DNA from 3 places in the Xanthobacter sp. 126 genome. Region 2 is predicted to be linked to each of the others. Evidence: predicted binding sites of a transcription regulator. Region 2 holds the regulator's gene; each other region holds the start of a gene.
What was found. The regulator LexA, encoded in region 2, represses DNA repair genes until DNA is damaged. The targets are predictions, from matches to a motif close to TGTTCNNNNTGTGTTCNG.
Positions count from the first base shown of each region.

Region 1: XAN126_RS0120335 (PA0069 family radical SAM protein) is a predicted target of LexA. The motif match lies at 1,422-1,439, and genes of this name have one in related genera.
Region 3: recA (recombinase RecA) is a predicted target of LexA. The motif match lies at 881-898, and genes of this name have one in related genera.

Region 1 covers NZ_JAFO01000001.1:4,297,994-4,300,257, reverse strand. Annotated here, with positions in the region: gene XAN126_RS0120340 (VOC family protein) at 1-5, opposite strand, end outside; gene XAN126_RS0120335 (PA0069 family radical SAM protein) at 16-1,398, opposite strand; gene XAN126_RS0120330 (aa3-type cytochrome c oxidase subunit IV) at 1,568-1,720, shown strand; gene XAN126_RS0120325 (Re/Si-specific NAD(P)(+) transhydrogenase subunit alpha) at 1,757-2,264, shown strand, end outside.
Region 2 covers NZ_JAFO01000001.1:2,591,088-2,593,351, reverse strand. Annotated here, with positions in the region: gene glp (gephyrin-like molybdotransferase Glp) at 1-548, shown strand, start outside; gene lexA (transcriptional repressor LexA) at 707-1,417, shown strand; gene XAN126_RS0112360 (ComEC/Rec2 family competence protein) at 1,538-2,264, opposite strand, start outside.
Region 3 covers NZ_JAFO01000001.1:2,359,444-2,361,707, forward strand. Annotated here, with positions in the region: gene XAN126_RS0111310 (SDR family oxidoreductase) at 1-685, shown strand, start outside; gene recA (recombinase RecA) at 963-2,048, shown strand.

The DNA.
Region 1 (2,264 bases), 1.7 Mb from region 2:
GTCATGCTGGGCTCTTCAAGCGAACAGGTCGAGCTGCTCGCCCGCCTGCTTGGGGTGGCGGAAGTGTGCGGTGGTCAGCTTCAGTCCCCGCCCCGCGAGGCCGAGGCGGCGGGCGGCGATCTCGAACCTACGGCCCACCGTCCAGGCATATGGGCCTTCCCCCCGCCCTCGCTTGCCGAACGTGGAGTCGTAATCCTTGCCGCCGTGCATCTGGCGGATGAGGTTCAGCACGTGACGGGCCTTGTCCGGGAAATTGGCCACCAGCCATTCCCGGAACAGGTCGGCGATCTCCAGCGGCAGGCGCAGCATCACATAGCCGGCCTCGGATGCCCCGGCGGCCTTGGCGGCGTCGAGGATGCGCTCGATCTCCATGTCGTTCAGCGCCGGGATCAGCGGCGCGGTGAGGACCGCGGTGGGAATGCCGGCGTCGGCGAGCCGGCGGATGGTGCCGAGGCGCACATGGGGACTGGCGGCGCGCGGCTCCATGGTGCGGGACAGGTGCGGGTCGAGCGTGGTCATGGAGATGGCGACCTTGGCGAGGCCCTTTTCCGCCATCGGCCCGAGGATATCGATGTCGCGCACCACCAGCGCCGATTTGGTGACGATGCCAACCGGATGGCCGAAGTCCGCCAGTACCTCCAGGATTCGCCGCGTCAGCTCATAGCGCCGCTCGATGGGCTGGTAGGGATCGGTATTGGTCCCCATGGCGATGACGCGCGGCTTGTAGGAGGGGTGCGACAGCTCCCGAGCCAGCAGTTCCGGCGCGTCCGGCTTCACGAACAGCTTGGTCTCGAAGTCGAGGCCGGCGGAGAGGCCCTGATAGGCGTGTGTGGGCCGCGCGAAGCAATAGATGCAGCCGTGCTCGCAGCCCCTGTAGGCGTTGATGGAGCGATCGAAGGCGATGTCGGGGGACTGGTTGCGGGTGATGATGGTGCGCGCCCGCTCCTCCGTCACCTCGGTGCGGAAGGGCGGCAGGTCTTCCAGCGTCTGCCAGCCGTCGTCGAACAGCACGCGGGCGGCAGGCTCGAAGCGCCCAGCAGCGTTGGAGACCGCGCCCCGGCCGCGCCGCCGGTCCGCCTCCACGCCGGTCCCGACCTCGCCGTCCAGCGGCGGCGGCAGGGCAGGGGGCGGCGCTCGGCGTTCCTCGGCGAGCCGGCCCATGATCCGATCGCTCCGGGTCTTCACCGGCGGCGAGGCGATGCGGGCGTCGCCGGATGCAGTCTTGGGCTGTGCCGCCTTGGCGGGAGCTGCCTTGGCAGGAACAGCCTTGGCAGAAACGGCCTTGGGCGATGCCGTCCTGGTGGCCTTCAGGGCGGGAGCGATCGGCGCGGCAATTGGTCCCCCCGGAACGGGCGGGGCGGCTGTGCGCGGGCCGTGGGAATCGGATGCGGGGCTCATGCTTAAAAAGCTAGCACCGAAAACGGAACATAACAAGAACATGTGGTGCGACGCAAAGGGCTCGCGGGCCGCGCCGTTCAATCTGGCATACTGTACACCAGAAGGCAGTTGCCAGACATTCCCATCTCCGGTAAAGGCGTCAGAAGACGCTTAGGAGCAGGGGGATAAGATGGCTGAACACGCCACGATCGAATACGCCACGGCAGACGGTAACGATTATCCCGAGCACGAGCGCACCTACGCCATGTTCACTGCCCTCGCCAAGTGGGGCACCATCGGCGTTGCTGCCATCCTCGTCCTGATGTGGATTTTCCTCCTCTGACCCGCTGAGCGGCCGGAGCACCGGAGACATCAAGAAATGAAAATCGCTGTTCCCGCCGAGATCGATCTCGGCGAGCCGAGGGTTGGCGCGACCCCGGATACGGTGAAGCGTCTCGTCGCACTGGGCGCATCCGTGACCGTGGAGAGCGGCGCGGGCGTGAAGTCCGGCATTCTCGACTCCGACTTCGTGGCCGCAGGGGCCACCATCGCCCCGTCGACGGCGGATGCGCTGAACGGCGCCGAAGTCGTACTGAAGGTTCGCCGGCCGACGGAAGCCGAACTTTCGTCGTACAAGCCCGGCGCCCTGGTCCTCGCCATCATGGATCCCTACGGCAATGACGCGGCGCTCGCCGCCATGGCCAGTGCCGGGATCGCCTCCTTCGCCATGGAGCTGATGCCGCGCATCACCCGTGCGCAGGTGATGGACGTACTCTCCTCGCAGGCGAACCTCGCCGGCTATCGCGCGGTGATCGACGCGGCCGCCGAGTTCACCCGCGCCCTGCCGCAGATGATGACCGCCGCCGGAACCGTTCCGGCCGCGCGCG
Region 2 (2,264 bases):
TCAAGGACGACCTCGCCGCCATCCGCGCCGTGGTCGCGCGGGCGCTCTCCGGCGAGTTCGATCTCGTTGTCTCCTCCGGTGGCGCCTCCGTGGGCGATCATGACCTGATGGCCCCGGCGCTGAAGGCGGAAGGGGTCGATCTCTCGGTCCACAAGATCGCGCTCAGGCCCGGCAAGCCGCTCATGTTCGGCCATCGTGGCGATGTGCGGGTGCTGGGGCTGCCGGGCAACCCGGTGTCGTCCCATGTCTGCGGGATGGTCTACCTCGTCCCCCTCATCCGCGCCCTGCAGGGCGATTCCCGCCCCGGCCCCGAGACCGTGCCGGCGCGCCTCGCGGCGGACCTGCCGCCCAACGACGTGCGGCGCGATTTCATGCGCGCGACCCTTGAGCGCCGGGCGGACGGCTCGATCCACGCCATTCCCTGCGCCTCGCAGGACAGCGCCATGCTGAGCATTCTTTCCGCCGCCGACTGCCTTCTGGTGCGCCCGCCATTCGCCCCGGCGGGCCGCGTCGGAGACCCCTGCGAGATTATTCCCTTCGCGGATTGAGCCCTTAACGGAGCCTTCACCACTTGCGGAACACAAAAGGAACAGATAAAGACTGTTCATGATTTGTTTCGCGGCGCGCCGGGCTGGATGCGCCTTGAATCGGGACCGGCCGAGAGTGCCTGTTCCGCGGCGGTGCGTGCAAGGAACGGGGCCAGGGAATGCTCACTCGGAAGCAATATGACCTTCTGCGCTTCATCCATGAGCGGCTGAAGGAGACCGGTGTTCCCCCCTCCTTCGACGAGATGAAGGAAGCGCTGGACCTGCGCTCCAAGTCCGGCATCCATCGCCTGATCACCGCTCTGGAAGAGCGCGGCTTCATCCGCCGCCTGCCCAATCGCGCCCGCGCGCTGGAGGTGGTCCGCCTGCCCGACAGCGTGGCGCCGGGCCTCGCCTCCGCCCGGTCCGCAGGCCGGGGCTTCTCGCCCTCGGTCATCGAGGGCAGCCTCGGCAAGGTCCGCCCCGTGGCGGAGGATGACGAGGCGGGGCAGGTGGTCTCGGTGCCGGTCATGGGCCGCATCGCCGCCGGCTCGCCCATCTCCGCCATCCAGAGCCGCAGCCATACGCTGAACATCCCGCCCGAGATGCTGGGCTCCGGCGAGCACTTCGCCCTCGAGGTGCGCGGCGACAGCATGATCGAGGCCGGCATCCTCGACGGCGACACGGTGCTGATCCGCAAGTGCGATTCCGCCGACACCGGCGACATCATCGTGGCGCTGGTGGACGACGAGGAAGCCACCCTCAAGCGCCTGCGCAAGAAGGGCGCCTCCATCGCGCTGGAGGCCGCCAATCCGGCCTACGAGACCCGCATCTTCGGTCCCGACCGCGTGCGCATCCAGGGCCGCCTGATCGGCCTCATGCGCCGCTACTGATCCTCATTTCTCCCGCGGGAGATCCGGGACGGGGTGAGGGGCGCGGTGGTCCACGCTCAACGGGCGCCTGCGCTTTTTTGAAGGCGTTGCCCCTCACCCCGACGCCTTGCAATTGTCGTATCAGGGAGCGGTGGCGTCGGTCTGCGGATCGCCTGCATCGACCGCCCCTCGCTCGGGTGCGAGGTCTGGCGGCAGCGGCGCCATCCACGGCCGGGACACTGAGGGGCTGCGGCTTCGCTCGGCCACGAGGGCGCCATCGCGCAGGGTGAAGGCTAGCGTTCCCGTCCGTGCGAGTTTTTCCGGTGTCAGCACCTCGGCCGGGCAGGCATGGGGCGGGGCATCGCGGGTGACGACCATGCGGGCATTCAGGCAGTCCGCCTCCAGGCTCTCGGCGCGCCGGGAGACGGCGATGGTGCCGCCGCCGGGCAGAGGCGCAGTGCAGCCGAGCGGGTCGCACATGAAGGCGGAGGCGAGGTCCTTACTGCCGGCCGTGCGGCGATCACCCTCCCGCGTCAGCCATTGCTCCACCACCAGCTTCTGGCCCGAGGCGCCGAGCACGGAAAGCCGCCCATCCGGCATCCGCACCGCCACCGTCTGCGCATCGGGCGCGATGAGGAGGTCCGGCTTCAGCGGCGTTCCCGCCACCAGCGCGGCGAGGCCGAAGGGCACCAGCGCCGCGAGGGTAAGCACGCCGCGCAGCAGGCAGAGGGCCAGCAGCGCGAGGGAGAGCCAGAGCAGCGTTCCGGCACCGATGAAGGCAGCGCGGATGTCGGCCCCCGGCAGCGTGCCCACCCAGTCGGACACCGCCGTCATGATCTCGATGCCCCGGCCCATCACCGGCCAGGCC
Region 3 (2,264 bases), 230 kb from region 2:
GTTGGCGGAGGCGGTCGGCTCACTCAAGGCGTCCGGAGCCGAGGTCCACGGCATCTCCGGCGATGTGACCGATCCCGCGGACCGTGCCGCCATGCTAAACGGCGCGGTGGCGGCCCTGGGCGGCCTCGACATCCTCATCAACAATGCCGGCGGCGTGCGCGCCGGCCGGCTGGAGGAGACGAGCGAGGCCGACATCCGCGCCATGATCGAGGTGGACCTGATCGCGCCCATCCTCCTCACCCGCGCCGCGCTGCCGGCGCTGCGAGCGAGCGGGGAGGGACTGATCGTGGACATCACCTCCGCCATCGCGCTCATCGGCATGCCGTTCTACGCCACCTATGCGGCGGCGAAGGCTGGCCTCGCGCGCTTCGACGAGGCGCTCAGGCGGGAACTGGCGGGAGAAGGCGTGCGCGTCCTCACCGTCTATCCCGGCGCCACCGACACGCCGATGATGCGCAGCAGCCGGGCCGGTCCGGGGGGCGGCTTCAGCCGCGAGCCGGCCGAGGCGGTGGCTGAAGCGGTCGTGGCTGGCATCGCGGCCGATGCCTTCGAGGTGGTGCGCGGCGGGGAGGCGCGGGCGCAGATGATCGCCCTCAACCGCACCGACCCGCTCGCCCTAGATGCCCGCTTCGCCACCCTGAAGGATGCCCTCGGCGAAGCCGTGCGCGACCACGCCGCCCTCTAGGCGCTCACGCCTCCACGCCGATGCCACGTCGCTCTGCCGGTCGATCCCCGACAGGGCGGCGGTGGTGCCGACCCGCTCCGGTTATCAGCGCATTGAGGTCGTCCACCGTCCGACATCAGCGACATTTATTCCGGCATCCTGTTGGTGCTCCAGCGACAAAGAGCGACCGCGCTTCCACCACATGCCGGGACCAAAGAGAACATATTGCGAACTGAGAACAAAAAGGGTACAAACACAGCGTTCTTAATTCCCCTTGCACCCGCACCGGAGCGCGGCGATGACTCAGGCGACACTCCGACTCGTCGAAGGTTCTTCCATGGACAAGACCAAGGCGCTGGATGCCGCGCTCTCGCAGATCGAGCGGCATTTCGGCAAGGGCTCCATCATGCGGCTCGGCAAGGGCGGGAAAGCCCTTGAGATCGAGAGCATTCCCACCGGTTCGCTGGGGCTCGACATCGCACTGGGCATCGGCGGCCTGCCCAAGGGACGCGTCGTGGAGATCTACGGGCCCGAATCCTCGGGCAAGACCACGCTCGCGCTTCACACGATCGCCGAATCGCAGAAGCGCGGGGGCACCTGCGCCTTCATCGACGCCGAGCACGCGCTGGACCCGATCTATGCCCGCAAGCTGGGCGTGAACCTTGACGACCTGCTTATCTCCCAGCCCGACGCCGGCGAGCAGGCGCTGGAGATCGCCGACACGCTGGTGCGCTCTGGCGCGGTCGACGTGCTGGTGGTCGATTCGGTGGCGGCCCTCACCCCCCGGGCCGAACTCGACGGCGAGATGGGCGACAACCAGCCGGGCCTTCAGGCCCGCCTCATGAGCCAGGCGCTGCGCAAGCTCACGGCCTCCATCTCCAAGTCCAACACCATGGTCATCTTCATCAACCAGATCCGGATGAAGATTGGCGTGATGTATGGCTCGCCGGAGACCACCACAGGTGGCAACGCGCTGAAGTTCTATGCCTCGATCCGCCTCGACATCCGCCGCATCGGCGCCATCAAGGAACGCGACGAGGTGGTGGGCAACCAGACCCGCGTGAAGGTGGTGAAGAACAAGCTGGCGCCGCCGTTCAAGCAGGTCGAGTTCGACATCATGTATGGCGAGGGTGTCTCCAAGACGGGCGAGTTGCTCGATCTCGGCGTCAAGGCCGGCGTGGTGGAGAAGTCCGGAGCCTGGTTCTCCCACGACAGCCAGCGCCTGGGGCAGGGTCGCGAGAACGCCAAGACCTTCCTGAAGCAGAACCAGGAGATCGCCGGGCGTATCGAGGCCGCTATCCGCCAGAATGCCGGCCTCATCGCCGAGAAGATCCTCGCCGGCGATCCGGAGGAGGACGCCGAGGGGTCCGCCGCCGACGCCTGATGCGCCGGGCGCGGACGTCGCCTTGACGGATTTCGGTGCGGGCGGGGGCCGGATGGTCTCCGCCCGTTTCGTCTTGCGCCCTCGCGTTTCTGGACAAGCGGCGGGCCCATCGTTAAACGAACCCGGTTCCGCCGGCCGCATCGGTCGAGGGAACCGCGCGACACCCGAGGGATGGCCCCAAGCTCGGCCCGAGGCGCTGGCGCGCGCAGCGATCAC